DNA from 2 places in the Paenibacillus glufosinatiresistens genome. Region 1 is predicted to be linked to the other one. Evidence: riboswitches for the same ligand, from Rfam matches in the RefSeq annotation. Region 1 holds a riboswitch; the other holds the start of a gene.
The links. A riboswitch is a leader RNA that binds a small molecule or an ion and turns the genes downstream of it on or off. The one in region 1 is predicted to bind S-adenosylmethionine.
Positions count from the first base shown of each region.

Region 2: linked by a shared signal. The riboswitch ahead of RBI05_RS14520 (methionine ABC transporter ATP-binding protein) and the one ahead of metA (homoserine O-acetyltransferase MetA) in region 1 are both predicted to bind S-adenosylmethionine.

Region 1 is NZ_JAVFHT010000001.1:61,444-77,502, forward strand. Features, by position in the region: gene RBI05_RS00225 (endo-1,4-beta-xylanase) at 1-3,415, opposite strand, end outside; gene RBI05_RS00230 (Lrp/AsnC family transcriptional regulator) at 3,635-4,126, shown strand; gene RBI05_RS00235 (aminotransferase class I/II-fold pyridoxal phosphate-dependent enzyme) at 4,143-5,363, shown strand; gene RBI05_RS00240 (aspartyl-phosphate phosphatase Spo0E family protein) at 5,530-5,772, shown strand; gene RBI05_RS00245 (cob(I)yrinic acid a,c-diamide adenosyltransferase) at 5,976-6,545, shown strand; gene RBI05_RS00250 (RluA family pseudouridine synthase) at 6,548-7,630, shown strand; gene RBI05_RS00255 (arsenate reductase family protein) at 7,663-8,031, shown strand; gene RBI05_RS00260 (5'-3' exonuclease) at 8,035-8,997, shown strand; gene RBI05_RS00265 (ROK family protein) at 9,123-10,004, shown strand; gene RBI05_RS00270 (HRDC domain-containing protein) at 10,165-11,190, shown strand; gene RBI05_RS00275 (hypothetical protein) at 11,545-11,970, shown strand; gene corA (magnesium/cobalt transporter CorA) at 12,086-13,021, opposite strand; SAM riboswitch class I at 13,434-13,545, shown strand; gene metA (homoserine O-acetyltransferase MetA) at 13,635-14,552, shown strand; gene RBI05_RS00290 (aminotransferase class I/II-fold pyridoxal phosphate-dependent enzyme) at 14,570-15,754, shown strand; gene mqnC (cyclic dehypoxanthinyl futalosine synthase) at 15,931-16,059, shown strand, end outside.
Region 2 is NZ_JAVFHT010000014.1:64,172-80,230, forward strand. Features, by position in the region: gene RBI05_RS14445 (YheC/YheD family protein) at 1-211, opposite strand, end outside; gene RBI05_RS14450 (DIP1984 family protein) at 634-1,095, opposite strand; gene RBI05_RS14455 (sodium-dependent transporter) at 1,421-2,761, shown strand; gene RBI05_RS14460 (GNAT family N-acetyltransferase) at 3,331-3,792, opposite strand; gene RBI05_RS14465 (VOC family protein) at 3,964-4,338, opposite strand; gene RBI05_RS14470 (HesB/IscA family protein) at 4,851-5,213, opposite strand; gene mqnE (aminofutalosine synthase MqnE) at 5,512-6,618, shown strand; gene RBI05_RS14480 (NAD(P)/FAD-dependent oxidoreductase) at 6,668-7,729, shown strand; gene RBI05_RS14485 (YuzB family protein) at 7,763-8,017, opposite strand; gene RBI05_RS14490 (NifU family protein) at 8,098-8,340, shown strand; gene RBI05_RS14495 (TetR/AcrR family transcriptional regulator) at 8,543-9,148, shown strand; gene RBI05_RS14500 (flavodoxin family protein) at 9,129-9,638, shown strand; gene RBI05_RS14505 (hypothetical protein) at 9,635-10,393, shown strand; gene RBI05_RS14510 (MetQ/NlpA family ABC transporter substrate-binding protein) at 10,404-11,273, opposite strand; gene RBI05_RS14515 (methionine ABC transporter permease) at 11,334-12,002, opposite strand; gene RBI05_RS14520 (methionine ABC transporter ATP-binding protein) at 12,002-13,018, opposite strand; SAM riboswitch class I at 13,125-13,271, opposite strand; gene RBI05_RS14525 (Cthe_2314 family HEPN domain-containing protein) at 13,333-14,037, opposite strand; gene RBI05_RS14530 (UbiD family decarboxylase) at 14,115-15,896, opposite strand; gene RBI05_RS14535 (hypothetical protein) at 15,938-16,059, opposite strand, start outside.

The DNA of each region.
Region 1 (16,059 bases):
CCGGCTTGACGAAGTTCCCGGTCCGATCCTTGGACAGATCATAGACGTCGCCCGCGAGCTTCTGACCGGCGGCCAGAACAAGGTTACCGGTGTTGGTGACTTTCGAGACCGTAACCCGCAGGACGCCGTTGTCCATGGCTCCTGCCGGGAATACCAGAGTTGCGCCGTTAAGCGTCAAGGTCCCGCCGGAAGCCAGCTGAATTTCGCCGGTATTGGCCGGTCGGGAAGCCGCCGGCGCCGAAGCGGAAGGGGCCGGGCTTGCCGTCTCGGAAGCGGAAGCCGGGGCCTTCAGCAGAAGGGTGCCCCACTTGGAGGTGTTCTGCCAGGACTGTCCCGACGGGTCGCTCCAGATCATGACATGATCGCGGACGCCGTCCCCGTCGCCGTCATCGTTGACCTGAAGGTCGAAGCCGATCAGCTGTCCCGCCGCAGCGGCCGAAGGAAGCTGAATGGCGGCTTCGACATCGTACCCGGCATCGGTCACCCGGGTCTTGGCCGTGAAGTTGGAAGCCGAAGCGGCTCCGCCATAGCTCTGTTCATTGTCGAAGTTCACCCGGTACTGGCCGTCCTCCGCACCGTAATACGAAGTCTTGCCGTTGTCGGGATCGACAAAAATTTCGATCGAGTCCTGCTCATAGGCATTCGCGCTGGCCTTGCTGAGATGGCTGTCCTGAACATGCGCGAAGACGTACAGCCGGTCGGCGTTCCAGAGAACCTTGAAGGAAGCGGCCGCTCCGTCTGTGCCTTGAACCGGTACCGCCGTGCGGTATTCCGGAGCGGCGGCCCAGGCGGCGTCTTCTGCGCCGTCTACTGCGGGCGCAGCCGGCGCAGCCTCGCCGAGCTTCAGGGCGTCGCCATAGACCAATGTCCCGAATTGGGACGGGTCCTGTTCCTGGCGGCCGGTAAAATCATTCCACGAAGCGGACGCGCCGGTGCCGGCATTCGTCATCCGCAGATCATAACCGATCTTCTTGCCGGCTGCGCCGGCCAGCGGAATCTTCGCCTCGACCGCGTAGCCGCCGGAACGCTCGTAGACGCGGTACACGATGCCGTCCGTTCCGCTGCCCGAACGGTTCAGCGTCAGGCGGCGGTCATTGGCGTCATAGCTCTTGCTCTTGGCATTGTCGGCGTCAAGGAACAGTTCAATCCGGTCATTGGACTGGTAGGAGGCATCCTCCGCTTCCGCATAGACATACAGATTGCCCTCATCCCACATGGCCTTGAAGGCGCCTGCGGAGTTCCCGTCTTCCGTCTGGACGGATACAGGGCTTATCGCATCCCACAGCGTCTCCGTCCGTCCGTCGACGACCGGAGTTCCGCGGCTGATGGTGAGCGTGCGGTTCAGCACCGGGAGCTCGCCGGGGGCTGCTACCCCGTAATAGGCAGGCTTGGCCTGAAGCTGATGGTCGAACAGCAGCGGATAATCGGTCCGCTCCGGCTTCGACAGCCAGGAGTTGTCGTCCGCCATTCCCCAGAGCGTGACGCCGGTCAAATGGGCCGTAGTCTTCAGGGTTTTGAAGGTCCGGAACATATCGCGGTAATAGTAGGCTTGTCTGAGCGCAAGCTCTTGCGGGAGCGAACTGTAGCCGCTCGCGCTGTCGTTCGGATAGACACTGACATCGAGCTCCGTCACCTGGTTCTCGACCCCGAGGCCGGCGAACATTTCCATGGTCTGCCGGATTTCGGCAGGCGAAGGGCCTTCCACGGTGTTGTGCATCTGATGGCCGACCCCGTCCACCGGAATGCCGCGGGCTTTCATGTCTTTGACAAGGTTGTACAGGAACTGGCGCTTCTTCACGTTGGTGGTGCCGTAATCGTTGATAATAAGCGTAGCGCCGGGCTTGACATATTTCTTGGCATAGAGAAAAGCATCGTCGATGTATTCCGGTCCAAGAATCTGATACCATTTGCTCCGGCGGAATCCGTCGGGCTGGGTCTCGTCGATGACTTCGTTGACGACGTCCCAGGTGTAGACGACGTCGTTGAAATGCTGAACGACATGCTTGATATGGTTCTCCAGACGGCTCCGGAGCAGCGCCTTGTCTTCTTCGGAGCCGGTCAGATCCGTGCCGTCGGCATGCTTGAACAGCCAGTCTGGCACCTGCTGGTGCCACAGCAGCGTATGGCCGCGCATGCCGATGCCGTTCGCTCTGGCATAATCCGCCAGAACGTCGCCCCTGCCCTCGAACACGAACTGGTTCTCCTGCGGCTCGGTGGCATCCCATTTCATGGAGTTCCCGGCCACGATGCTGTTGAAATGCAGCGCCAGCAGCTTGCCGTGCTCGCCGGTAACTTCGCCGGGCTCTACTTCCACGCCCACCGGGAAATAACCGCTGTAGGCCTGATAGACGGAAGCCAGCGAAGTCTGGACGGGCAGTGTGGTGAGAGAGTCCAGCTCAAAATGATCCAGGTAGAAGGAGTCCGTGCCGCTGGCCGACTCTACATAGATTGACAGCGTATCGAACGCGGCGCTAATGACATAATCGCCGGTCAGATGAACCCACTGCGCACCGGTTACGGTCGTATTGCCGACGGCGGTCAGGTAGGACGTCTTGCCGCCGCTGTCCGCCTGAAGGCTCAGACGAAGCTCGGCGGAAGCGGCGGGATCGGCGAGCTTGGCCCAGGCGGAGATCCGGTACTTGGAGCCGGCATGAACCCGGTCGGTCAGATCCAGAGCCGGTCCGGCGTAGCTCTGGGGCCGTTCGGTAATCAGCAGGCTGCGGGAACCGGATTGAGCGGTGTCCGCAACGACCGCAACCTTCTCGGTTCCGGTGCGGCTGGCCCAGCCTTGCAGAGTGCCGTCTTCATAATCCGTGTGGATCGCCACGGCCTCGCCTCCGCCATTGCCCGGATCTCCCCCGGGGGCCGGGGCCGCAGTCTCTTCGATCCGGACATCGTCGATCAAATAAGGCGCGGAGGCCTGATCGCTCTCGATGTACAGAAGCAGAGAGGAGGCAGCGGAATACGTATAGCTGCCTTCAAGCTTGACCCAGCCGCTCCCGGCGACGGAAGCCGCATCGGTAACCTGGTCATAATGATCGGAGCCGTCTGCGGTACGCTTGACGGTGATCTTAAGCTTGCCGGCGTCCGCAGGCAGCGCAGCCCGGACATAGGCGGAGATGGAATAGACGCCTCCGGCTTTCAGCAGGGGTGTGACATTCAGGCTCGGCGCATTCCAGGCGGCGGTGCGTCCGCTTGTGAGCAGACTGTAGCTCCCGCCGTGGGACGCATAGACATCCTGGCTCACTGCCGCGAGAGAGCCGCTGCCCATCTGGGACCAGCCCTGGGCAGTATTGTTCTCGAAGCCGTAATCCGCAATGACCACGGAGGCGGCCGAAGCGGCCGGCGGCGCCATCAGGCCCGGCCAGCTGAGCAACAGCAGGCAGGTCAGCGCCACATTCCAAAACTTCCTCATAAACATGCTTCCTCCTTGAACTTTATGGAATCGCTTACAATTTCGAAGCGTGTTTATCTTATCGCTTCCGGGAACCGGTTAGCGATAATGAAATTAAAGGAATACCCCCCTGAAATTATCCTTCTTGCTGCCGGTTCAGACCCGGATTTTGTTTGCAGAGATCCCCCTTTCATGTCATATTAGTAATAAACTCTAACCCGGAGGGAAGGCGTGGAAGCGATGGACGAACTGAAGAGGAAAGTGCTGGAGCTGCTCAAGGAGGATTCGAGACGGACCCCTGCGCTGCTGGCAACACTGCTCGGTGCGGAGGAAGAAGAGATCAAGGCCGCCATCGAACAGATGGAACAGGAGCATGTCATTGTGAAATACGCGACGGTCGTCAACTGGGACAAGGTGGACGACGAACGGGTAACCGCACTGATCGAGGTACAGATCACGCCCGAGCGCGGCCGCGGGTTCGAGGGTATCGCCGAGCGTATTTATTTATATCCGCAGGTGAAATCGGTCTATCTGATGTCGGGCGCCTATGACCTGCTGGTCGAGGTGGAGGGCCGGAATCTGCGCGAGGTGGCGAATTTCGTCTCCGAGAAGCTGTCCCCGATCGACTCCGTTCTCTCGACCAAGACCAACTTTACCCTGAAGAAATACAAGCAGGACGGCATTATCTTTGAAGAGCACGAAGAAGATAACCGCCTGATGATCTCCCCGTAAAGGATGAACTGAAGCCATGATAACGAACCAGACCCCATCCGCCGGGGAACAGGGCGGCCGGTCGATGGGCTCGTACCTGTCGCCGCTTGTACAGCAGATCCAGCCGTCCGGAATCCGCAAATTCTTCGACCTGGCGGCTGGCAGCAAGGACATCATTTCGCTCGGCGTCGGCGAACCCGATTTCAAGACGCCATGGCATGTCCGGGAAGCCTGCGTCTATTCGCTGGAACGCGGCTTCACGGGCTATACCTCCAATGCAGGCATGCCGGAGCTGAGAGAAGCCATCGCAAGCTATCTGCACCGCCGCTTCTCCGTCGATTACAACCCGGCCAATGAAATTATCGCAACCGTCGGAGGCAGCGAAGCGATTGATCTGGCGCTTCGGGCCCTGATTGCTCCGGGAGACGAGATTCTCATTCCCGAGCCTTGCTATATTTCCTACTCTCCGATTACTTCGATCGGAGGAGGGGTTCCGGTCGGCATCGAGACCTTCGGCGCCGACGAATTCAAGCTGACGGCGGCTGCTCTGGAAGCAGCGGTTACGCCGCGGTCGAAGGTGCTGATTCTCTGCTATCCGAGCAATCCGACGGGCGCGATCATGACCCGGGAAGACTGGGAACCGATCGCGAAGGTGGTCGAGAAGCATGATCTGATCGTCATTTCCGACGAAATCTACGCAGAGCTGACCTACGGTTCGAATCATATCAGCTTCGCTTCGCTGCCGGGCATGCGGGACCGGACGATTCTCGTCAGCGGCTTCTCGAAGGCTTTCGCCATGACCGGCTGGCGGATGGGCTACGCCTGCGGGCATCCCGAGCTGATTGCCGCAATGCTGAAGATCCATCAATACACAGTGATGTGCGCGCCTTCCATGGGACAGGTTGCGGCGCTTGAAGCGCTGACGAACGGACTGGAAGAGAAGGACCGGATGGTGGATTCGTATAACCAGCGCCGCCGGCTGATCGTCAAAGGGCTGCGGGAAGCGGGTCTGGAATGCCATGAGCCGCAGGGAGCGTTCTATGCGTTCCCCAGCATAGCGGCCACTGGCCTCTCCTCCGACGAATTCGCCCGGCGGCTGTTGCTGGAATATCGCGTGGCGGCGGTCCCCGGTAATGTATTCGGTCTGGGCGGGGAAGGCTACCTCCGCTGTTCGTATGCCACTTCCGTGGCGCAGTTGAACGAAGCGCTGGAACGTATCGGCTCTCTTGTGGAACAGCTCCGCATAGAAGGCGCATAATCCGGCACGACACGGGTTTTGGTTTAAAACTTAAAATTTTAAATTTTCGCGATAACAGGTAAAATTAGGTTAGAACTTTTAAAAATTGAATGTTATAATTTTACTTTGAAGTATCGTGAATTTTAAGGCTTTTGAACCGATAACTGGATAAGCTGGAGGGATCGAGATGCCGGATGCTTATGATTACAGCCGCATAAGCGGACCGTGGTACACGGCGGGGGACGGCTCCGCCGACTGCGGCAGGTCCGCTTTGCCGAATCTGTCTCTGGAAGATGAAATTCTGCTGCTGCGCAGCCGGATGGAACAGTTGTATATCCAAGAACAATCCCTGACTGCCGATAAGGTGGTTCGGGCCAGCGGTATGCTGGATCTGAAGATTAATGAATATATGAGGCTGCGCCGGAAGTAATGTTCCCGGCGCCTCCTCCTGCTATCCTTGAATCCCCGCTGGCGGGGGAACGGCTTTTGAGCCGGTCGTACCCTGCCTTGCGGGGATGTTTTGCGCTAAAGGCCCATCCGGGAGAAGCGCTGGAAAGAAGACCCCGCCTTACAACCGGCGGCGGATATGATAAAGTAAGAGAAGTCTTAGGAAATGACGGGAGGAAGACGAAGATGGCCATATATACACGTTCCGGCGACCGGGGCGAGACGTCCGTAATCGGCGGCCGCGTCTCCAAGGATGATGCCAGAGTGGAAGCGTACGGCACCATCGACGAACTGAACAGCCTGGTCGGTCAGGCGCACAGTCTGGCGGATTCCGAACACTTTGCCGATCTTCGGGAGCAGCTGCTGGAGATCCAGCATGAGCTGTTCGACTGCGGGTCGGATCTCGCCTATGCGAAACCGGAAGACAGCGGCATGACGCCCAAAGTCACGTCCGCTCTGGTGGAACGGCTGGAGAAATGGATCGACGCGCTGCAGGCGGAGAATCCGCCGCTTGAGAAATTCATTCTGCCTGGAGGAACCCTGCTTTCCAGCACGCTACATGTCTGCCGGACGGTCTGCCGCCGGGCGGAGCGGCGCACGATTACGCTGGCCCGGGAGACGGCTGTCCCGCCGGAGTCGATCCGGTATCTCAACCGGCTGTCCGATTATTTCTTTGCCGCCGCCCGAACGGCGAATGTGCGGTCGGGAGTAGCCGATGTAGAATATGTAAGAGGAAGCCGGGTGTTCCGCAACTGACAATGGACAATTCCTACTATGACCCGATCGTCTATACGATCCCGGAAGCGGACGACGGGCTGACTCTGAAGACCGTTCTCCACAAGCGCATGAATATTTCGCGGAAGCTGCTGTCCCGGCTCAAGCTGACCGAGCGAGGGATTATGCTGAACGGCGAACGGGTCTACATCAGCGTCTCCGTCAAGACGGGAGATGTGGTGGAGCTGCGGATGGAGACGGAGACGTCGGACGACATCATGCCCCAGCCGATTCCGTTCGACATTCTGTACGAAGACGACCATCTGCTGGTGGTCAACAAGCCGGCGGGGCTGATCGTACATCCGACGCACGGACATTACACGGACACGCTGGCCAACGGCGTGGTCCATTACTGGGCCGAGCGGGGCCAGCGGTACCGCTTCCGGCCGGTTCACCGGCTGGACCAGGAGACGTCCGGCGTACTTGCCATCGCCAAGAATCCGTACAGTCACCAGCAGATTTCGGAGCAAATGCTGGCGGGAACCGTGGACAAGTCCTATCTGGCCTTCGTCCACGGCACGGCGCTGCCGGATGCGGGCGAGCTGGATGGCCCGATCGACCGGGACCCGCTGGAGCCGCACCGGCGGATCGTTACGCCGGACGGCTATCCGTCCCTGACCCGGTACGCAGTCCGGGAACGCTTCGCCGCCGGAGCGGCGGTGGAGCTGACGCTGCTCACGGGACGCACGCATCAGATCCGCGTGCATCTGAGCGCGGCGGGCGCGCCGCTGATCGGCGACCGGATGTACCGGCATCCGTGCTACGGACGGGCGGAACGGGCGGAGCTGCCGGATGCGGGCGGGGCAGCCTCTGCGGCTGCGGCGGAAGCCGCGGCAGAGGGCGCCGCACCTGAGGCGCACGGCGGCGAAGCCGGAGACTGCGCCGCCGTGCGGGCGCTGGACGCGGCCATCGGCCGCCAGGCGCTGCATGCCGCCCGCCTGGCGCTGACGCATCCGGCGCTCGGCAGCCGGATGGTCTTCGAGGCGCCGCTGCCGCCGGATATGGCGGCGCTGGAAGCGCGCCTCTCGGGGAGAGAGAAGGACGCCGGAGACGACCGGCGTCCTTGATTTTGGAAGAAAGAAAGTGGAGGAGAATCCGCATGGCACAACTGAAAGTGTATCATTATCCGCCCTGCAGCACCTGCCGCAAGGCAATTAAGTGGCTGAAGGCGCACGGGCATGAGCTGACGCTGGTGAACATCGCCGAGCAGCCGCCGGGCGTGGCGGAATTGAAGGAAATGACGTCGCTGAGCGGTCTTGCGCTCCGCAAGTGGTTCAATACGAGCGGCGAGGTCTATAAGCGGGAGAACCTCAAGGAGGTGCTGCCGAATCTCGGCGAGCCGGAGCAGCTGGAGCTGCTGGCGGGCAACGGGATGCTCATCAAGCGTCCGGTGGTCTGCAGCGGCGATGCGGTCACGGTAGGCTTCCGCGAGGAAGAATACGAGCAGATCTGGGGACAGGAGGGATAGCGAATGGGAACAAGCGCCGCGGCGGGAGGCCGCGTTCTGATTGTGGATGGAATGGCGCTGCTCTTCCGGGCGTATTATGCCACTGCCTACGGCGGGTATATCCGCAAAACCAAGGCAGGACTGCCGACCAATGCGGTCTACGGGTTCCTGCAGTATTTTTTTGACGCGGTCAGCCAGTTCGAGCCGAGCCATGTCGTCTGCTGCTGGGATATGGGCAAGGGGACGTTCCGCACCGAGAAGTTCGACGGCTACAAGTCCAACCGCTCCGAGCCGCCGCTGGAGCTGATTCCGCAGTTCGATCTCGCGAAGGAGGTTGTGGCGGAGCTCGGCGTGCCCAATATCGGGCTGGCCGGCTATGAAGCCGACGATTGCATCGGGACGCTGGCGGGCTGCTTCGGCGGGGATGCCGACGTCTACATTCTGACCGGGGACCATGACATGCTCCAGCTGGTGGACGAGCGGGTCCGGGTTATTATTATGAAGAAGGGCCGCGGCAATTACAAGGTCTACGACCGGGACGTTCTGCTTGAGGAAAAAGGGCTGACGCCCGCCCAGATCATTGATCTGAAGGGCTTCATGGGCGACGCCAGCGACAACTATCCCGGCGTTCGCGGGATCGGGGAGAAGACGGCGCTGAAGCTGCTGACCGAGTTCGGCAGCGTGGAAGGCGTTATCGAGAACCTGCCGCAGCTGCCCAAAGGGGTTCGCGCCAAGATCGAAGCCGACCTCGACATGCTCCATCTCTCGCGCGAGCTGGCGGAGATTCGCCGCGATGTCCCGGTCGTCTGCACACTGGCCGAGTGCCAGTGGGCCGTTCAGCGGGAGTCGGCGGCCCGCAAATTCCAGGAGCTGGAATTCGGCAGTCTCATGTACCTGATCGCAGCCGCCCGGGAGGAATCGGCCGACGAGGAAGGCATCGTGGAGATTCTGCTACCGGACGATTCCGGATTCAATCCGTTCGCCTGAGCGGACCGCAGCACCCGGCCCAAAGCAGCCCTGGCCGGCCGGTTGTCCCTCCCGGGAAAGCGGTTTATAATGGAGCGGAAATCAATTGTCAGATGCCACTGGAATGCATCGGGGAGGAATTGCGCTTGAAGCTGCTGGGAGCGATTGAAGCCGGAGGCACCAAGTTTGTGTGCGGGATCGGTTATGAAGACGGAACGATACTGGAGAGAGCGAGCTTTCCGACAACGACGCCGGAAGAGACGATGGCTCTGGTGTTCGAATACTTCAGGGACAAAGCGGTTGAAGCGGTCGGTATCGGTTCGTTCGGGCCGATTGACCCGGTTCCGGGAAGCCCGACTTACGGGTATATTACGACGACCCCCAAACCGCATTGGGGCGGTTATAATCTGGTCGGGGCGGTGCGTGCAGAGCTGAATGTGCCGGTCGGCTTCGACACGGATGTGAACGGAGCCGCGCTCGGCGAATCGCTGTGGGGAGCGGCCCAGGGCCTGGAGAGCTGCCTCTACATTACGGTTGGAACCGGCATCGGTGCAGGAGCCGTGGTTCACGGCGAGCTGATTCACGGACTTTCGCACCCGGAGATGGGCCATATCTATGTGCGGCGTCATCCGGATGACCGTTACGAAGGATTCTGTCCGTACCACGGAGACTGCCTGGAGGGCGTAGCCGCCGGACCGGCCATCGGAGCGCGCTGGGGCAAGCCGGCTGCCGAGCTTGAGGCCGGGCACCCGGCCTGGGAGATGGAGGCCCATTACCTGGCCCATGCCCTGATGAATTATGTGCTGGTTCTGTCCCCGCAGCGCATCGTGATGGGCGGCGGGGTCATGAAGCAGAGCCATCTGTTCCCGCTGATCCGCACCCAATTGCAAGAGCTGCTCGCCGGTTATGTGCAGCACACTTCGCTCAAGGACGGAATTGACCGCTACGTGGTTCCGCCCGGACTCGGAGACAATGCCGGTCTGGCCGGCGCGCTCGCGCTCGCCCGGATGGCCGCAGAAAAGAATTGACAGAACGCAATTATCTGGTATTGTAGGAAATAACAGTATAGGTGTTCGGCCATGAGGAAGCGCCTCTTTCACGTTCAACGTGGAGGAGGCGCTTTTGTGCTGTCTTGGCCCGGGAAGCCGTACTGACCGTCCCGTTGTAACGGAGAGGAGAAGATTGAGGATGCAGATTGTATTTATGAACCGGCTGACCAAATGGATCGATGACACGGAGGAGGCTTCCGCCGTGCTGTGGATCGGCGAAGAAGAAGGCGTATGGCGTCTGGGCTGGCGTTCTTGCGACGCGGACGAGAAGGATGACGACCTTCTCTGGTATGAAGGCGGCTCCTGGAACGAGCTGCTGGGCGTCTACCGACAGGAGCTGGCGGCGAGAATGGGCGAGGGGTACCGTCCGATTATCGGCGGCGTCTTTCACGAGGAAGAGACCTTCGCGGCCCGAACCCGGGAGCAGCTGAAGCTTCAATATTACAGCGAGCAGTATGCCGATGAGAGGATCTATGAAGAACTCTGCGGCTGGCGCCGCCGCAGGTCGGGTGCGGAGCGCAAGGCTCCGTATCTGCTGGCCAGCAACCGGCTGTTGAAGCTGCTGAGCGCTTTTCTTCCCCGAACGCAGGAGGAGCTGCTGCAGATTCCCGGCGTCGGAGAAGCCAAGGCCGCCCAGTACGGTCCCGAACTGCTGGCCATTACGGGCGCGGCGGAGCGGGAACGCGGCTTTCCGCTGGACTGGGTAGCGGAGGAGGTGGCGGACGACGCTTTTGCCTGCTGGATGTACAAGCGGCGGGAAGAGAAGTACCGCAAGCAGCTGGAGCAGATGCGGCTCCGCCGGAGTCTGCTGCAGGGAATTGCCGACGGCAGCGGCATTGCCGCACTGGCCGCCGATTCCTCCTGCACCCGCCGCGAAGTTATCGAAGCGCTGGAGGAGCTGGAGCGGGAGGGCTATCTTATAGATCCCCTTCTGGACCGGGAGCTGGAGCCGATGCCGCAGGCGGAATGCGAAGCGGTGCTGGGAGCCTTCCGCGCCCTGGGCACCACTTTCCTGAAGCCGGTGCTTCATCAGGTATACGGACAGGGGTTCGCGCCTGAAGGCGGACTTGATCTCTACTATGAGCGTCTGCGCCTGCTGCGGATCATTGTCCGCCGTGAGCAGACGCCCGGAGCGGAGAGCTCCGGTGCCGCCTCGGGGATGTAGGAAGAGAGAACAGGGACCGGGCGCTGCTCCGCCGTCCTGAAATGCGAAGCCCCTGTCCGCTTTGGTCAAGCCCCATTGGAGGCGTTGTCCAGGCAGTTGCCCGGCGAGACATGCTGATTTGGACGCCAACCTTTGGCAGCATGTCGTGGTTAGGGCGTGAGATGTGTACTGGATTTTATATGAAAGTATTACCAACGGGTTCTCCAGACAAAAAAGGCCGTAATCTCTGCAACTGTAGAAATTACGGTCTTTCCGTTGTCCTAATGTATTCTTGTACCGCCTACGCAGGCAAGTTCATCATTTTCAAAAAGTAAAACAGGGTATAATATTCCTAAAAATAGGAGGAAAAAGAATATGAAGATTTTAAAATGGTGTTTACTCTTACTACTCGCATTAACAATAATGGCTTTTTCAGGTTGTAGCAAAAAAACAGATATAAATCAAAAGGAAGTACTAAAATTACAAGGGAGTAGTGCCCATTGGAACGCTGAATATATGATCAAGGAATCCAATTCAGAATCAAAGTATCTCCTTCAATGTTATATAACTCCGTTGAATCAAGATGAGCAGATTTATAGCATATCCTATGACATTGAAAGCCCGGGTTCAGTATCTCAATTAAGTGGAACTTTATTCTCTAACAAAAACAGTTCAATCTTTCCTACTAATACCATTTCACCTTCCATTTCAACCGATTCACTACCACCAAAAGGTGAGGACATTGTTATAACAATTAAATGGAATGAACAGAATGAGGAGAAAATAAAGCTTAACCCATAAAATCTTCTTTACTCTATCTCGCCATAAAAAATACACCCCTTAGATTTCATCGGAATAACCAAGGGTTCTTCCAATGTCGATTCTAAGGGGTGCACTTCACCTTGCATGTCGGGGACTACAGCCATTCTTTCTTGCGGAAGACATACAGCATGGCGCAGCCCAGTGTAATCATGACGGCAATGACGCCGTAATACCCGTACCGGGAATGCGTCTCCGGGATGTTGTCGAAGTTCATGCCGTAGATTCCGGTAATTACAGTGAGCGGCATGAATATGGTGGTTATAGCGGTGAACACGCGCATGATTTCGTTCGCGCGGTTCGCAATACTGGACTGGTAGGCTTCTCGAAGGTTGCCCATCAGGTCGCGGTAGGTTTCGAACGTTTCATAGACCTTGACCGCATTCTCGTAAATATCGCTGAAGTATTTCTGAAGCTGGTCGTCAATCAGGCGAAGGTCTTTCTTATTCAGGGTATTGATAACTTCCTTCTGAGGTCCCAGCATTTTCTTCAGCCAGAGAATTTCGCTTCGCAGACCGATAATTTCGCTTAAGTGGCTCTTCTTGGTGTGCATCAGAATGTCCTCTTCCAGCTTCTCGATGCGGGCTTCGATCCGGTCGCCGACGGCGAAATAGTTGTCGACGACCAGGTCGGTCAGCAGATAGAGGAAACGGTCGGGTTCGCTGACTTCCTGTTCCCAAAGAATAGGCTTCAGAATGCGCAGCTCGTTGATCTTCTGCTTCGTAACGGTAATGATATAATGCCGCCCGAGGAACATGTTGAGCGCCCGCAGGAAGATTTCTTCATCGTCGAACCGGATGCTGTTGACTACGATAAAATAATGGCTCTCGTAAATCTCGATCTTCGGCCGCTGCTCCTCGTCGCTGAGGCAGTCCTCCACGGCCAGATCATGCAAATTGAATAAAGGTTGAAGCACGCCGAGATCCTCGACGTCGGCATCTATCCAGTAGAATCCCTCTGCCGGAGGGGTAAGGGTCATTTCCAGGTCGTCGACGGGCGTGAAGACTCCCGTGTTCACCAGCCGAATTTTCATCTGATTTCCTCCTTCTCGCCCCTAGTGTTCCCAGGGACCTGCTAATGAAAGCACAGAGAAAAAATCAGCAGCCGGCCATCTCCAACAGCCGGTAGGCTGGTCACTGAGACCGTACAAGGGCGCGAAGAAGAAACGCTCCCGCGGCCGGCAAGCTGATCGTAATCCTGTGCGGTTGTTGCTCCTGCTCGGCGCTGCTGCGCTTGCTCGGGTCGCCTTCCATTCTTCGTCTCACCTCTTCTGGGTCTTCAGGTTCAAATACTTGTTTAGTATAACGCCCGCCCTGACGCCTTACAAGAATAAATGTTGTCAGTTTCAGGACTTTCAGGGGCCTGCAATCAGGGTATGGGCTTGACGAATCGAGGGTGCATGATTTAAAGTAATTTTTAAAGAATTTCAACTGAATATTTGCAAAATCTTATCAAGAGCAGGTGGAGGGACTGGCCCGATGAAACCCGGCAACCGGCGCGAAGCGCACGGTGCTAATTCTTGCAGATACGCTGGAAGCGTAGTCTGGCAGATGAGAGAGCATCATATGGCTAATGGATATGACCTTTCTCGCGTGCGGGAAAGGTTTTTTATTTTATACAGGAACAGAAGGAGAGAGGATAGCATCATGCCGATCAAAGTGCCCGACAGCTTGCCCGCGAAGGAAGTCCTGAGCGGAGAGAACATTTTTGTAATGGACGAGAGCCAGGCCTATCACCAGGATATCCGTCCTCTGCGGATTGCCATTCTGAATCTGATGCCTACCAAGGAGACCACGGAGACGCAACTCCTGCGTCTGGTCGGCAACTCTCCGCTGCAGGTGGATGTAACGCTGCTGCACCCCCGCTCGCATACGTCGAAGAATACATCGGCCGAGCATCTCCGCAGCTTCTACAAGACCTTCGACGAGATCAGCGACCGCCGGCTGGACGGTCTGATTATTACCGGAGCGCCGGTGGAGCAGCTGGAATTCGAAGAAGTGAATTACTGGGAAGAGCTGACCGAGATTCTGGACTGGAGCAAGGCAAATGTCACGTCGACCATGCATATCTGTTGGGCCGCCCAGGCGGGATTGTACCATCATTTCGGGGTCCGCAAGGTGAGCCTTCCGGACAAATGCTTCGGCGTGTTCCCGCACCGCCCGGTCTCCGGCCATGTCAAGCTGCTGCGCGGCTTTGATGAACAGTTCTATGTGCCGCATTCCCGGCACACGGACGTCTCCCGGGAGGACATCGAGAAGACGCCGGAGCTTCGGATTCTGGCGGAATCCGAAGAAGCGGGCATTTACCTGGTCGCGACGGAGGACGGACGGCAGATCTTCGTAACCGGCCACTCCGAGTATGATCCGCTGTCGCTGAAGTGGGAGTACGACCGCGATGCGGCCAAGGGGCTGGACATTGCCCTGCCGAAGCATTATTACCCGAACGATGACCCGGCGCAGACGCCGCCCGCGGTATGGCGCGCCCACGCCAACCTGCTGTTCTCGAACTGGCTGAATTATTATGTCTATCAGGAGACGCCTTACGACATCGGTCCAATGATCTAAAAGACGGAGGGATAATAATGGAAGGAAAATTCAGAATCGAGAGCCGTCTGGCTCAAATCGGCTCCATGGAAGACCCGGCGACGGGCGCAGTGAACGCTCCGATCTATCATTCCACCGCCTACCGGCATCCGCGGCTCGGACAGAGCACCGGCTTTGATTATATCCGGACGAAGAATCCGACGCGTTCGGTTCTGGAGCGCTCGGCGGCAGAGCTGGAAGGGGCGGACGCCGCCTTTGCCTGCAGCTCCGGGATGGCTGCGCTGCAGACGATCTTTGCGCTCTTCAGCCAGGGCGATCATCTCATTGTATCGCTGGATCTCTACGGCGGTACATACCGGATGCTGGAGCGGATCATGAAGCGGTTCGGGGTAGCGGCTTCCTATGTGGACACGAACAACCCGGATGAGCTGGAAGCCGCGCGCCGGGAGAATACGAAGGCGGTCTTCATCGAGACGCCGACGAACCCGCTGATGATGATTACGGACATTGAGGCGGTCTGTACATGGGCCAAGCGGCACGGCCTGCTGACCATCGTGGACAATACGCTGATGACGCCGTTCTTCCAGCGCCCGATCGAACTCGGCGCGGATATTGTGACCCACAGCGCGACCAAGTATCTCGGCGGCCACAACGACGTCTTGGCCGGACTTATCATGACGAAGGGCCATGCGCTCTCGGAGGAAATGGCGGTGCTGCATAACTCCATCGGCGCGGTCCTCTCGCCGGCGGATAGCTATCAGCTGATGCGCGGCATGAAGACGCTGGCGCTGCGGATGGAACGCCATGAGTTCAACTCGCTGGCGATTGCCCGCTTCCTTCAGACCCATGAAGCGATTGCCGAGGTGTTCCATCCCGGCCTGCCGGAGCATCCGGGCCACGAGATTCAGAAGCGCCAGGCGAGCGGCAACACCGGCATCTTCTCGTTCAAGGTGAAGGATGCCCGGTATGTCGAGCCGGTCCTGCGGCATATCCGGCTGATCGCTTTTGCCGAGAGTCTCGGAGGCGTCGAGTCGCTGATGACTTATCCGGCTGTGCAGACCCATGCCGACATCCCGGCGGAGATTCGCGATGCGGTCGGCGTCGATGACCGGCTCCTGCGCTTCTCCGTCGGAATCGAGCATATCGACGACTTGATCGCCGACCTCTCGCGTGCGCTGGATGCGGCCCGTGCGGAAGTGGAAGCGCAGGAGCCGACGCTATAGCCCTTGTTCCCCGAAAGCATAAGTGCCGGGGAATAGGAAGGATTAACCCCGGACGGAAGCGTCCGGGGCTTTTTCAACCCGTCCGGTTTGTGGTACGATGATAGAATCAATACGGTCCGGAATATCGCAAATTTGCGTGAATGGGCTCCGCGGCCGGTCATGGGGAGGACACAAGAGTGAGTGCAATTGATTCGATTCTGGAGAAGGCGCTGCGGGGCGACCGCTTGGGGCTGGAAGATACGATAACGCTGTTCGAGAGCAACGAGATTGAGAAAATGGGGGCGGCGGCAGACGTTATAATGAAG
Region 2 (16,059 bases), on a different contig from region 1:
CGTAGCCCCCTCCGTCGCGGAATACCCGGATCACGCCGTGTCCGCCTCCGCCTACAACCGGTTTCACTACGACATCGCCATAGGCGGCCAGCATCGACCGAAGAGCGCTGCCGCTATAAATCTGCGTCTTCGGAATATACCCCGAAACGCGCGGATCGCTTAAGAGCGCCGCCGTCTTCCGCCATTTGCTTGCGAGCTGTCTTCCCGCCATGTCTCTTCCTCTCCTTCCTTGGCCTCTGCCATACCATACTCACAGGGGAATGTCCCACTCTTGTATGATTGTCCTTGCCTTGGAAAAAGAGGCGCTTGGCCGCGTGCCCGCGCATCCCCATCTAACGGACAGTGCCCGGCGCTTCAGACTATCGTCTGGAACACCGGGCACCCGTGTTCAATTCTGCCATCGGGCCTGCAATCCCCTTCCCCGCCCTCGTCCGGGCCGGCAAACCAGCATAAGGTCGTAACAATAAACCTGCTACACGGTACTCCTGTGCTGAAGCGCACTCTTGTAACGGTTCTGGGCTGATTGCTTATAGCTGAGACATTCGCCCCGAGTCTCTCCGAGGTCCAACCTGCCCGTTGGAGGGGGTATGCTCGCTTTTGCCGGCGGCCGGACTACCTTCGCGGCCCGTTCCTCTACTCTCCGGCCAGTTCGACCGTCCAGTTCAATTGCTGAATCCGGAAGTCAAATTCGCGAAAAGCCTTGGAGAGCGCGTCCACCTCTTTCTGAATGGCGGCCACGTCCACCGTCCGGTGGAACTTGACCTCCGAACGGCTAAAGCGCTCCTGCCTGATCGAGGCATTCTCCAGCACCTCCGCCAGCAGCCTGCGCCGCTGCATCAGCTCGTCGCGCTCGGCCAGCGCATCGGCGATTGACCGCTTGTCGTCAAATGCCGTAAAGGCATTGGTCTTGTTAATCGCCCGAATCCAGCCGGTCAGCTCCTGAAGCGACCGTTCCAGCTCGGTCAACAGATCCGCCGGGTCTTCGGCCGGCTTCTCGCCTTCCTGAACCTTGACGACCCGGGCAAGCCGCTGTCTGAGCTGGGCGATCCGTTTCTGGCAGTCCGCCCGAAGTACAAGCGCCTCGGCAAGCTTCATATGATGTCCTCCTTGGCCCGCGGCCCGTTTTATTAATTATATAAGACTTACCCAAATCTCCGTTCGCGCTGGTCCCTTTCGCCATATTTCCGCAATGCCTAACCAAGTATACCTTTGGCGTCTGATACCGGATAGGACAAAGATTGCATGCCTCATTAAATAGATGGACAAACTTTTTTCACAGAAGTTGCATCTTGTAGTTTTGGCAGTCTGCCTATATACTTGTTCATATTATGTCTCTCCAGCATGAACAATGCTCCTTCCAGGGCGGTCACGGACAGACAGCAAGAACTTCATCTTATAGTCGGGAGGCAGACTGAACTCTATGCCGAAACAACCCAGAACTTTGGAATCCAAGGACCAATTCTCCTCAAGCGGCTTCATTCTCGCGGCCATCGGCAGCGCGGTCGGATTGGGGAATATGTGGAAGTTCCCTTATATTACGGGGATGTACGGAGGAGCGGCGTTCTTCCTGCTCTTCATTGTCTGTCTGGTCGCTATCGGCCTGCCGGTGCTGCTCGCAGAGCTGACCATCGGCCGGGGCGGGCGGGGCAGCGCGGCCAGCTCTTTTGTCAAAGTGGGCGGCAACCGGGCTTGGGGCGGAATGGGGATGCTCTCCGTCATCGGCGCTTTCATGATTATGTCCTTCTATGCCATCATCGCCGGCTGGACGTTGTATTACGCGGTTCGGGCCTTCAGCGGGAAGCTGTTCACGAACCCCGATTACACCGGTCAATTCGCAAGCTTCACGTCGGGCTACAGTCCGATTCTCTGGCAGGTTGTCGTCCTGGCGCTTACCGCCTGGATCGTGGCCCGGGGCGTGTCGGGAGGCATTGAGAAATTCAACAAGGTGCTGATTCCCGGCCTCCTTCTCCTGCTGGTCATTCTGATGATCCGGGCGCTGACGCTCCCGGGCGCTATGGACGGAGTCTCCTTCTTCCTGAAGCCCGATTTCTCCAAGCTGACGGCGGAATCCGCGCTGGTAGCGCTGGGACATGCGTTCTTCTCGCTCTCGCTCGGGATGGGGGCGATGCTGACCTACGGCTCCTACGTGCAAAAAGAGCAGTCGCTCGGATCGGCGACGCTGGCCATCGGAGGCGGCGATCTGCTGTATGCGCTGATTGCCGGACTGATTATTTTCCCGACGACGTTCTCCTTCGGAATCGACAATGCGCAGGGACCCGGGCTGGTCTTCATGGCGCTGCCCGCCGCATTCTCGGCGATGCCCTTCGGCTCGCTCTTCGGCGGATTGTTCTTCATCCTCCTCGCCATTGCAGCGCTGACCTCTACCGTCTCGCTGCTGGAAGTTCCGGTCGCCTATGCAATGGAGCGGCTCCAATGGGGACGAACCCGCTCGGTGCTGCTGATTACCGCCGGCTGCTTCCTGCTGGGCATTCCATCGGCGCTGTCGTTCGGCGCCGCGCCGGGACTGAACTTCGGCGGCAAAGCTTTCTTCGATTGGATGGACTTCCTGGCCTCCAATGTGCTTCTGCCGCTGGGCGGGCTGATCGTGACCCTCTTCGCCGGCTACTTCTGGAAGCGCGTCGGCGACGAAGCCGGCCTCTCGGCCGGCTGGTTCCGCCTGTGGCTGTTCATGCTCCGCTACGTGGCGCCGATTCTGGTGCTGTTCGTCTTCCTGCATTCCGCGGGAATCATCAAGTTCTAGTCAGACCAAAGCGCCCGGTCCTGCAGCGGACCGGGCGCTTCTTCTTCTCGTTCCTCCGCTCCTCTTCTCACCGACGGGCTAACCGGCCGGGGCTGGCTCTCAGAGCCAGCGATAAATCTGCCCCTTCTTGATCGGAACTCCGTTCCTGTCCGCCCATCGTTTTAGGCGCTGCATCCCTTCTTCATTCCTTTCGCAGAACCTGAAGTGCAGCATGAACGGAACCATTCTCCTTCCCCGCAGCCGGATGCCGACGCTCTCTGCCCAATATCCCTGAATCACGATCCGGTCTATCCGCTGCGCGGGGACTTCTTGACCGTGGAAGCAGAGCGAATGTTCCGTCAGCTCCAATCTGTGACTGACCAAACTTCGCCGGAACAGCATGATCGCCTGAAGGAAACAGCCGGCCTCTAGAACCAATTTTGTCCCTCTGAACCAGGCCGTATGCAGCGGGAGCCTCTCCAACAGAAAGACGATAAGGAGAGAACAGACCAATGCGATATAAAATGATCGGGGTACCCCAATCCGACAAGCGTCTCCCTTGGTCGTCGGAGCAGACCGTTACCGCTTCCTCATAGGGGCTCCAGCTTATATTCGAATTCAATCTCATGCTTAATCTCGATCCCGTCCAGACCGATTAGCGGAATGGAGGGCTTCAGCTTGCGGGCTTCGGTAATCGCATGGCGATGAACCGCAGCCAGATCGAATCCGCGCTTCTGATAATAGCGGATCGCCTTGATATTGTCGTTGGAGGTGATGAGCCATACCCGGAGACAATGCTTTTCCCTCGCCCGGTCTAGCACTGTGGCGATCAATTCGGCCCCCACGCCCTGTCCTTCCCGCCTGCTCTCCAGCAGCACAATCTCGCATTCCCGGTCTTCGATCCGGTACAGGATGAAGCCGGCAGGCTCATCAGGATATATGTATACGAATCCGTCCAAATCACGGAGGGCATGGACTTTTCCCCGGGAGACCAGCGTTTCTCCCCAATCCGAAAGGGCGTCTATATGCTCTCGGCCAAAAGAAACGATCATTCCTTCCTCACCTCTATTCCATTATTCCACATCCGGCTCATCCTTGAAGATCACGACTGCGCAGAAAGATCAGCATCCTCCCCCGGACGCCCCGGACCGACTGAATCTCCGCACGGGTGAATATTTCTCTTCTATAATAAGTATTTTATTCGGGTGTGGGTATCCATAGCGCTAGACCATCAGGCACCATTTGACGCCGAACCGGTCCACGAGCTGAACCAGACAGGAACTGTAAAAGGTCGGTCCTATCGGCGTAACGGTCTCGCTGCCCGGCTCCAGCACCTGATAGGCCTGCCGCAATTCCGCTTCATCCGCGCAAATTGCTACAATCTCCATCGTGCTCTCCGCAGACGCCCTTCCGGTTCCTCCGAAGTCGCTGAGCATGATCCGGCTGCCCAGGATATTCATTTCCGCATGAATCACTACGGTGCCGGGCTCCTCCTGCGGGTCGTACATAACGGATTCTGTCTTCGCTCCAAAAGCCTGGCGGTACAGCTCCATCGCCTCGGTGCAGGCGCCGTTCAGGTATAACTGGGGAACGAGCATGAAATCACTCTCCTAGATATTATTCTTACTCGCTTCGTAGAACCTTATTTTCTTTCGTGACATCCACTAACCGGTACACGGCCGTTAACAGTTCCCTGTTCATCTTATATAAAATCACTGCAATTACTATCGAAGTGATGAAAAGCAGTAAGAGTGTAATTAATATTCCGACATATATACCTTGCATAGTATTCAATCCCCCTAACAGGACAGATCCGGCCCTAAAGCATTCATTTATGGGCGGTCACCGGGTTAATCTCCGCTATAGCTGCTAGAGCCCTTTTAATAATAAATGCCGTACAGGATACCCGCTATAACGTAAAAACCGCAGCGGACAGAATCCATTATAAGGCACAAAAACGACCCCTACTACGCTTAGTCAAAGTGACTATGGCTTAATAGAGGTCATAATCCACAACCCTAAAACGGCGTTCAGGGTTGTTAACGTACAGGAGAAGCTACGCTATCGGCTACCGTTCAAATCAACGAAACAAAAAGTGTTGATATAACGCTCAATCCTCGCACGGCTGCGCCAGCGATTCTTCTTCCTTCCGGGTGCGGAAGCTCTGTCCGCAGCCGCAGGTGGCGATGGCGTTCGGGTTATTGATCGTGAAGCCTCCGGTCATGCCGGCTAACTCGTAATCAATCTCGACGCCGTCGAGCATGCGGAGGTCGTCCTTGGCAACGGCTATCTTCATTCCCTGGATCTCCATGAATTCGTCTTGGTCGCTTGTATGGTCATCAAAGCCCATGGCATAGGAGAAGCCGCTGCATCCGCCAGCCGATACGCCAAGGCGGAGGAACATGTTCGGCACTTCCTGGGCCGCGAGCATTTCTTTCAGTTGATCGGCCGCAGCCTCGCTGATGGTAATCATGGTCTTGCCCTCCTTCAATTTAGAACGTCTCTAAATTGAAGTATACTCCACTTTCCTTGGCCCCTCAAGCCTTCCGCCCTGCCGGCCGGTTCAGGTCTTCCCGGGTCAGCGGACTGTCTGGGTCGTCAAACATCGGATAGTATTCTCCTAGCCTATCCTCCTAATCTGTTCTTCGCTTCTTACTCCTCCGGCTCCCCGTCTCTCGCGGTTGCCCGCTTGACTGGAGGAAGAGTATAATAGGGAGGGCGTCAACATTGTTCGATAATTTGTCACGCACTACCTTCAGGAGGAAGAAAATATGTCCACACTGATTACACCAAGCACGGATGCCCGCATGGCGGAGATCATCGAGAAGGTGCACAGCGGCGTCCGGCTCAGTCTGGAGGACGGCGTCTATCTGTATGAGAGCAACGATCTGCTCACGATCGGCCAGCTGGCCAATGAAGTGAACCGCCGCAAGAACGGCGACAAGGTGTATTTTATCGAGAATATGAGTCTCTACTTCACCAACGTGTGCGAATCCCGCTGCGCGTTCTGCAATTTCCGCAAGGATGAAGGCGAAGAGGGAGCGTATACGCTCTCCGGCGAAGAGATGATCCAGTACGTCGAGCAGCATATTCATCCCGGCGTGCGCGAATTCCATATTGTCGGCGGGCATAACCCGCATGTTCCGTTTCAATATTATGTCGATTCGCTGCAGGCGCTGCACGTCCGCTTCCCGGATGTGACGCTGAAGGCCTACACGGCGGCGGAGATCGACTTCTTCACCCGAATCAGCGGCCTGAGCATCCGCGAAGTGCTGGAGAAGCTCCAGGCGGCGGGACTGAAGTCCCTCACCGGCGGCGGCGCTGAAATTCTGTCCGATCATTACCGGGAAAAAATGCACGTCGATAAAGCCGGCGTGGCTGAATATCTGGAAGTGCACCGCCAGGCGCACCGGCTCGGCATGAAGACCCACACTACCATGCTCTACGGGTCGATTGAATCCCGCGAGGACCGGATCAAGCATATGCTGCAGATCCGCGAGCTGCAGGACGAGACCGGCGGCTTCATGGTGTTCATTCCGCTGTCCATGCAGCCCAAGAACAAGAACGCAGGCATCATGCGGCGCAACTCCGCCTTCGAGGACCTCAAGACCATTGCCGTGAGCCGGCTGATGCTCGACAACTTCGACCATATCAAGGCTTACTTCATCAACATCGGTCCGCAGCTTACCCAGGTGGCCCTCAGCTTCGGCGCCTCTGACGTACACGGCACCATCCTCAAAGAGCGCATCAGCCATTCGGCCGGAGCGCTGACGCCGGAGGGTCTTACCCGCAAGGAACTGATCTGGCTCGTCAAGGGCGCAGGCAAAATCCCGGTTGAACGGGACACGTTCTATAACGAAATCAAAGTCTATGAGTAAGCTTGCTTGCGAATCAGAATAATCGATTTCGAAAGGATGTTCGGTCAGCATGCGTACACTGCTTGTTCTAGGCGGCGGCTACGGCGGCCTTGCCCTTATCCAGGAACTGCTACAGAGCCATCTTCCGCACGATCTTCAGATTGTCCTGATTGACCGGATGCCCTATCAGGGCATCAAGACCGAATACTATGCGCTTGCCGCAGGCACCGTGGCCGACCACAGCCTGCGGATCGCTTTCCCGGAACATCCGCGGCTCAGCGTCCGCTACGGCGAGGTCGAATCCATCGACCTCGCCGGCAAGCAGGTGCTGCTGGCAGACGGCGAGCAGGTTCCCTATGACCAGCTCGCCATTGCCCTCGGCTGCACTGACAACCACCACGGGATACCCGGCGCTCCCGAGCATACGTGCAGCATTCAGAGCATGGCCGGCACGCGCGAGACCTACCGGCGGCTGAACAACATCAGACCGTACGGAAACGTGAACATAGTCGGCGGGGGATTGAGCGGGGTGGAGATTGCGGCCGAGCTGCGCGAGAGCCGGCCGGACCTCAACATCACGATTCTGGACCGCGGCGAGCGGGTTCTGTCCGCTTTTCCGGCCAAGCTCTCCCAATATGTCGAGGAATGGTTCAACGAGCATCAGGTGCAGACCCGGGGACGGATCTCCGTCTCGCATGTGGAGGACGGCGCCGTCTATAACGGGAGCGAAGCCATTCTCGGCGACGTTACGGTATGGACGGGCGGCATTCAGCCGGTCAAGCCGGTGCAGATGCTGAATCTGCCCAAGGACCGCGGCGGGCGCATACTGCTGGGCGAGTATTACGAGGTGCCGGATTATCCGGAGGTGTACGTCATCGGGGACTGCGCCAGTCTTCCGTTTGCGCCGAGCGCACAGGCGGCGGGCGCGCAGGGCGAGCAGGTTGCGCAGGTGCTGCGCGCGCTCTGGAAGAACGAGACCCCGCGTCTGGGCAAAATCCGGCTGAAGGGTACGCTCGGCTCCCTCGGCAAGAGCGAAGGCTTCGGCCTGCTCGGTTCCCGCTCCATGATGGGCCGCGTTCCGCGCATCCTCAAGAGCGGCGTGCTCTGGATGTCGAAGCGGCATTTCGGATAGGCGAAGCCGCCCTTGCCCGTAGCCGCTCCCGTTCTAGTCCAGATCGAGCTCCAGCCAGGCTTCGGCTTCCCGGATCTTATCCTGAATCGCCTGTTCAAGCTCCGGCACGGAGCCGGCGGCGACGATCTCGCCGTTCACCATTGCGAAGAAATCGACGCGGCACTGGTCGCAATTGCCGAGGCAGCCGTACTCGACGACGTCGAAATCGGGGTTCTGCTCCAGCTTGTCCATCAATTCTTCGGTCCCGTGCCCGATATTGTTGACACAAAATTCAATAATCGGTCTCATATTATTCTCCTTGAATGGGTAACCATTTTATTTTTTAAGCTTTTGTACTATAATAAACGTACGAAAGGAGCGATTGAGAAATGAATGAGAATACAATCTCCAAGTACGATGAAGTGCTGGAAGTTCTGGATAAATTGCGTCCGTTCCTGCAACGCGACGGCGGCGACGTCGAACTGATCGATGTAGAGGACGGAATTGTGAAGCTGAAGCTGATGGGAGCCTGCGGCAGCTGCCCAAGTTCCACGATCACGCTGAAGGCCGGTATCGAACGCGCCCTGATGGAAGAAGTCGAGGGTATTGAGGACGTCGTTCAAGTGTTCTAAAGCAAGCCCGGTCCTCAGGCCGGTGTCCCGCACGCGGGATGCCGGCTTTTTTGCGTTCTCATGCCGGTGTCCGTCCGCTGCAAGGGTCATTATATCATAAAATCATTTCTTCTCCATGCAGCCCTACAGCGCACAGATAAGTCATTGACAGTGCTAAAATATTCCTGTATCTTGACAATGTCAAGATTGAGGAGGCTTCAGAGTGAAGGAAGGAAGTTATCATCACGGCGATCTGCGCAATACGCTGATCGAGAACGGCATCGAGCTGATCAACGAGCAGGGCATCGGCGGCTTCTCGCTGCGCCGGGTCGCGGCGCGGTGCGGTGTCAGCCATGCCGCTCCTTACAGCCATTTCAAGGATAAGGACGATCTGCTGTCCGCCATGGCAGAGCACGTCACGCAGCAGTTCGCCGACAGGCTGCGCGGCGCGGTGGAAGCCGCAGAGGAACCGGACAGCGAGCTGGAACGGGTAGGGACAGCGTATATTGCCTTTTTTGAAGAGCATCCGGCCTACTTCCCCTTCTTGTTCTACCATTCCGGCATTGATATTCACGTGAACGGCGAAACGGATGTGCATGCGGCCTATCCGCCGTTCGAGGTGTTCCGGGGTACCGCACGGAGGGCCTTCCGGAAGACGGGACTTCCCCCGGAGCGCGATGCGAGCATGCTGATGGCCGTCTGGTCATCGGCTCACGGCATCGCTTCGCTGATTACCGCGCGCCCTATTCATTACGCCGGCAATTGGCGGGAGATTTGGCAGGTCATATTGCAATCGGGAGGCAGATCCAATGAGACTGATCGTACATGATTTGACCGCAGCACAGGCGGCGGGGTGGCTGGATCAGGAGAATGCCGGGCAGGATTCGGAGATTCTGAACGATGACGGCACCATGCGCCACTGCGTCGGCTGCTTCGGCTGCTGGGTGCGGACCCCGGGCACTTGTGTACTCAAGGATAACTACCGGCATCTCGGCCGGCGCCTGGCCGACTGCGGCGAGCTGGTGCTGGTCAGCCGCAATGTCTACGGAAGCTACAGCCCGTTCGTCGCCAACGCGTTGAACCGGACGCTCTCCTATGTGCTTCCTTATTTTGCGGTCCGCAACGGCGAGACGCATCATGCGCGCCGCTATGAGACGCGCTTCCGGTTCACGGTTCACTTCTATGCCGAGGACATGACCGCGGACGAGATTGCCGCCGCCCGCGCTCTCGTTCAAGCCAATGCAGTCAATATGGGCGCAACCGATACATCCATTCTCTTCTATGACCGCATAGAAGACTTACGGGAGGCTTGGGCATGAGAATCGCGAGAGTCAACGGCAGCCCCAAGGGCGGCAAGAGCAATTCGGGCATTTTGCTGGAGAAGCTGGCCCCTCTTCTGGAAGACGGCGGCTGCGAGCTGCCGCTGTACCGGGTGGGCCCGAAGCCGTTCGGAGAAGAGCAGTACCGGGAACTGTACACGGCGGATGCGCTTGTGCTGGCGTTCCCGCTGTATTTTGACGGCATCCCTTCCCACTTTCTGCGCATGATGGTCGGAATGGAAGCCTGGGTGAAGCGGCAGGGCACACCGCCGGCGGAAGCTCCGGGCTCTCGCCCTCTTCCGGTCTATGTCCTTGTGAACAACGGCTTCTATGAAGGAGGCCAGTGCCGAACTGCAGTCTCCATTGTGCGCAATTGGTGCGGGCGCTGCGGCTTTCGCTTCGGAATGGCGGTGGGGTTCGGCGCGGGTGAAATGCTCGGTTCCCTGGAGAAAGTTCCTCTCGGACGCGGCCCGCTGAAGGATCTGGGGCAGGCGCTGGAGGCTCTCGCTTCCGCGATCCGGACGGGGGCAGCCGGAGAATCCGTCTACCTCTCTCCGAACTTCCCCCGCGTTGCCTGGCGTCTCGCCGCCACCTACGGCTTCTGGCACCCCCAAGCGAAGAAGAACGGGCTGAAGGTGAAGGATTTGAAACGACGGCCAGAACGGCCCCAGGAGGGAGAGCGCCTCTTCCCCAACAGCAAAAATCCCGCCGCTCTTCAGAGCGGACGGGACGATTCAAGCCGTATGAATGGATGACGGACCAGGATTAGAACGCAGGAATAATGGCTCCCTGGTATTTGTCTTCAATAAACTTCTTCGCTTCCGGCGAAGTCAGGGCCTTGGCCAGCTTCTGGATGGCATCGGAATCCTTGTTGTCCGGGCGGGCCACCAGCAGGTTGGCGTACGGCGAATCGCCGGATTCGATGAACAGGGCATCCTTGGTCGGATTCAGCTTGGCATCCAGCGCGTAGTTGGTGTTAATGAGCGCGAGATCCACTTCATCCAGCATGCGCGGCAGTGTAGCGGCCTCGAGCTCGACAATCTTCAGGTTCTTCGGATTCTCGGTAATATCGGATTTCGTGGACAGAATATTGGTGTCGTCCTTCAGCTTGATCAGACCGTTCTTCGCCAGCAGAATCAGCGCGCGGCCGCCGTTGGTGGCATCGTTCGGGATGGCGACCTTGGCTCCGTCCTTCAGTTCGTCCACGGATTTAATCTTCTTGGAGTAAGCGCCGAACGGCTCGACATGGACGGCTACCACCGGCACCAGATCGGTTCCGTTCTTCTGGTTCTGGTCGTCCAGATAAGGCTTGTGCTGGAAGAAGTTCGCGTCCAGCTCTTTCTCGGCCAGCTGTGTGTTCGGCAGCACGTAGTCGGTGAATTCCTTGATCTCCAGCTTCACGCCCTCGGCTTCAAGCTGCGGCGCAATGGCTTCCAGAATTTCGGCATGCGGCACGGAAGTGGCGCCGATCACGAGCTTGACCGGCTCGGTGCTTGGAGCCGTGCTTGGACTGGACGACGAACCGGCGGCCGGCGATGTGCTGGCCTCCTTGTTGTTGCCGGCATTGTTGTTGCCGCAGGCGGCCAGAACGACAAGCAGAACGAGACTGAGCAGTGACAATGAAATTTTCTTCATGAATAATTCCCCTCTTCTCCTAGGTTAATTCAATAAGGATCTCTATATATAAATTGAACCTTATCTGCGGGTATAATGCCGGACGAGCCGGTCGCCGATCATCTGAAGCAGCTGCACCAGGATGACCAGCAGCGCGATCGCAACGAGCATGACTTCTTCTTCATAGCGCTGATAGCCGTAACGGATAGCCAGATCGCCGAGCCCGCCGCCTCCGACCATGCCGGACATTGCCGTATAGCTGACCAAGGTAACTACCGTAATGGTAATGCCGGCCAGAAGAGACGGCCGCGCTTCCGGCAGCAGAACGCGGAAGACGATCTGCGGCGTGGAGGCGCCCATCCCCTGCGCCGCTTCAATGACGCCCCGGTCCACTTCGCGCAGCGACGTCTCGACCAGTCTCGCGAAGAAAGGCGCCGCTCCGATCACGAGAGCGGGAATCACGCCGAGCACCCCAATGGCAGTGCCCACAATCGCCCGGCTGACAGGAATCAGCGCAATTACGAGAATGATGAACGGCACGGACCGCAGAATGTTCACCAGCACCGACAGAAGCGTGTAGACCGCCCGAATGGCCGGTGAAGAAGATCGTCCCCATAAATATAGCACAATTCCGAGCGGTAAACCAAGAATTATTGTAAAAACCGCAGAGGCTCCCATCATCTTGAGCGTATCCAGCGTGCCTACCCACATTTCATGCCAATCCACCAGCGAAAAATCAAGCCCTCCCATCAGTTCAGCACCTCCACATCCAGACCCTGCCGGGTCAATTCGGCCATCGTCTCTCCGATGGCTTCCGCCGGTCCCTCGAAGCGCACGGTCAGCTGACCGTAAGGCTCTTCCTTAATGGTACCGATCGTCCCCTGCAGAATGGCAAAATGCACCCCGGTCCTGGACGCCGTTCTCGACAGCGTGGACTCATAGGTCCGCGAGCCGATGAACGTAATCTTCGCCGCCTTGGAACCGTCCGCTCCTCCGGCGGCGATGGCCGCCTGGAGCGGTCCTCCGTCGCGCGCTTCGCTGCGGATGAATTCCCGGGTTACGTCATGCTGCGGCTTCAGGAATACTTTTGCCACTTCGCCCTGCTCCACAATGCCGCCGCCGTGGATAACGGCTACCCGGTCGCAGATGCTCTGGATCACGTGCATCTCATGCGTAATCAGGACAATCGTCAGTCCGAACCGCTTGTTGATGTCCAGCAGCAGCGCCAGAATGGAATCCGTCGTCTGCGGGTCCAGCGCCGAGGTCGCCTCGTCGCAGAGCAGCACATCCGGTTCGCTGGCCAGCGCCCGGGCGATGCCGACCCGCTGCTTCTGTCCGCCCGAGAGCTGGGCGGGATACTTGTCCGCGTGTTCGGCGAGACCGACCAGACTCAGCAGCTCGTTCACCTTCGTCTCCACGGCCTTGCCGGGCGTGCGGGTCAGCCGCAGCGGGAAGGCAATATTGTCATAGACAGTCGCCGACGACAGGAGGTTGAAATGCTGAAAGATCATGCCGATCTTGCGGCGCCGCTCCTGCAGCTCGCGTCTGCCGAGCTTGGTCAAGTCGATTCCGCCGACGCGTACCTCTCCTTCCGTCGGCCGCTCCAGCAGATTGATGCAGCGGATCAGCGTGCTTTTGCCGGCGCCCGAATGTCCGATCACTCCGAAGATTTCCCCCTGGCGAATCGACAAATCCACGCCCGAGAGCGCGGTCTGGGCGGCTGAGCCCCGTCCGTATACTTTGGTTAACCCTTTTAACTCAATCATCCTGCTCCTCCTCTTGCTCCATGCCGCACCTCAAAAAAAGCCTCTTGCGGATTCCGTCGCCAGAATCGCAAGAGGCTGTTGTTCCATTCAGAATAGCTCCAGCCCTCTCTCATCTGCGCACGTTCCGGAATGTCCGTCCTGTGCAGGAATTAGCACCATGACACCTTCTTCCAACCGCGCCTTGTGCGCTTGTTGTCCGAAGATCGGTTGCCGGGCTTCATCGGGCCTGTCCCTCCGCCGCTCTTGATAAGATTGGTGTATGAAATTGGTGACCTTAGTATAGAGAAGGCCGCGGATTTTGTCAAAAGGAAATTTCAGCTATGCCGCTGGTTCCCCATATACCGGTAGGCGGCTGCCAAGGTCCGGCAGACCATCTCAAGCCCTTGCCGCAGATCCTCCAGATGGCCGTCCAGATCCTCCAGCGCAATCCGTTCCTCAAGTCCCTGGTGCCGCTGCCACAGATCGTCCTGCATTTCCGAGTTCATATAGTGAATCTCGGCGTTCCGGCGTTTCCGCAACTTCTGCAGCGCATCGCGGTATTCCTTCCGGATGCCCTCCAGCTCGTCGGACAGGTCGGCAAGCTCCTTGCGCGTCCGGAGCTGCCGAAGCACCGTGAAATACGAGAAATGCGGCTTGAGCGCCGAAGTGCAGAGATCATACCGGCTGTTCAGCACCGTACCAAGCTTGTCCAGCAGGGAGAAGACCCGGATGAACCCGTTCTTGTAAAAATACACATAACGCGCGTACTCGCCCTGCTCGTCGGGCGTCATTTCGTCCACGAATCCCGCCCGGACCGAGCGGCGGAAATGAGCGGCGGCGAACCAGCTCTGCTCCAGCTCGTCCAGAGACGTAATCAGCCCCCGGGTCCAGATCTCGATCTCCCGGGATTCATGGTTCCGGTCTCCCTGGCGGTTCATCTCCTTGCGGAGCGCCGCCGCCTGTTCGGCCATCGCGTTGATGGCATCGGCCAGCGGGCCTTCGTTCACGCGCGGGGCTTCACCCAGCAGTATGCGCAGCATCGGTCTTCCTCCTTAACGGTTCGTAGTGGGGGGTAGAGGCGGTGAAGCAATCGGCTTATCTTGCCCGAATCGGCGTCCTAAGCGTTCAGTCCGTTCGGAAAATATTCCTTCCATCTCCGGTCGACGGTCTCCACGATGTCCTCCCGCGGGAACAGCTCGTCCGGATAACCCGGCTTCATGCGCGCGTCGATGACGATCGGCAGCTTGTAGCCGATGTGATGATGCCGCACGGTCGACTCCGCGTAGATGTCGGTCGCCGGGTTGAACCGCGTGAACACCGTCCAGAGGAAAGAGGTCTGTGTCCGGACCGTCTCGGCGGCGTTGTCGACCAGGATAACGAGCGGCCATTCGGTCTGCCCGGCCTGAAGCGCCGGAATCAGCCGCTCGGGCAGGTCGGGGTCCTCGGTGTAGGACGGTCCCGAGACGACGAGGCAGCCGCCGCAGTACACCTTGGCGTCCGCGATGCCCGGCAGGTTCCCGCCTTCATAGACCCGCGGCAGCTCACGGATCTTGGCACCGACGCCCATCATGACGCCCTTGCTGCCGTGGTTCATCTTCTGGCCGGTGTAATCCAGCGTATCATGCGACGTCTTGTTGAAGATGAACAGATCGACCGCCGGATCGAAGCGTTCCAGCACCGTCTCCAGCAGATGCGGCCAATCGGCGAGATCGACCGGCTGGTTCGTCAGAACGAGGAACTTGGTCAGCGACAGCTGGCCTTCGCCCAGAATGCGGAAGGCCGAGACCAGCGCCTCGCGGGAATAGCTCTCCCGGACCACCGCGGACGCCAGCGTGTGCGAGCCCGATTCGGAATATGCCCAGAGCGAGTGCACCGACGGCATCACCAGCGGGTAGGCCGGAGACAGCAGCCGCTGGAGGAAATCGCCGAGGTAATAATCTTCCTGGCGCGGCTTGCCGACGATCGTCGCCGGGTAGATGGCGTCCTTGCGGTGCCACATGCGCTGCACATGCATGACCGGAAAATCATGCTTCAGCGAGTAATAGCCGTAGTGGTCGCCGAACGGACCTTCAGGCCGGCGTTCATGCGGCGGCACCAGGCCGCGGATCGCAAACTCGGCTTCCGCCGGAATCCGGTGTCCGCCCATCGGGTCCTTGACCATCGGCAGCCGGCCGCCAAGGACCAGGGAGGCCAGCAGCAGCTCCGGCATGCGCTCCGGCACCGGCGCGATTGCCGTAGCCACGAGCGCCGGCGGTCCGCCGACAAAGACCGATACGGGCAGCGGCTCGTTCCGAAGCTCCGCTTCGTGATGATGGAAGCCGCCGCCTTTGTGAATCTGCCAGTGAACCCCGGTTGTGCTGTCATCATAAATCTGGATGCGGTACATGCCCAGATTGTGATCCTTCGGATTGGACGGGCTCTCTGTATAGACCAGAGGCAGGGTAACGAACGGCCCCCCGTCCTCCTGCCAGCTGGTTACCCGCGGCAGGTCCTTCAGCGGGTCTTGATTCCGGCAGACGCCGAGCACCGGCGCTTCTCCCTGCGGCACATTCTTGATGCCCACCTTCAGGAGATCCCACAGCAGCCCCTTCTCCTTCCAGACCGCCATGGGCGTAGGCGGCAGCAGCGTCTCGACCGCGCCCATCATCCCCTTCATCAAGGCCTCCGGCCGGGGTCCGAACGCCTGATCCACGCGTCTTACCGTGCCGAACAGGTTAGTGGCCACCGGGAACGGCGTTCCCTTCACGTTCGTGAACAGCAGAGCCGGGCCTTCTTCCGCAATTACCCGGCGGTGTATTTCAGCCAGCTCCAGATACGGATCGACCGGCGCATCGATAATCGCCAGGTCCTTGTCCTTCTGCAGCTGTTCAATCCATTGTCGCACATTCGCGTATCCCAATATGGTTCCTCCTCAAATCCTTCTCCATCCGCCGCTTCGGATCAGCCGAAACGACCCGTTGACGCCCGCTCATCCAGGCAGGCGATCACGCTGAACCACCCGGCCAGCAGAAGAGCCTGGCCTGCCAGAGCCAGACGGTGCAATCCTTCGTCTGCCGCGAACG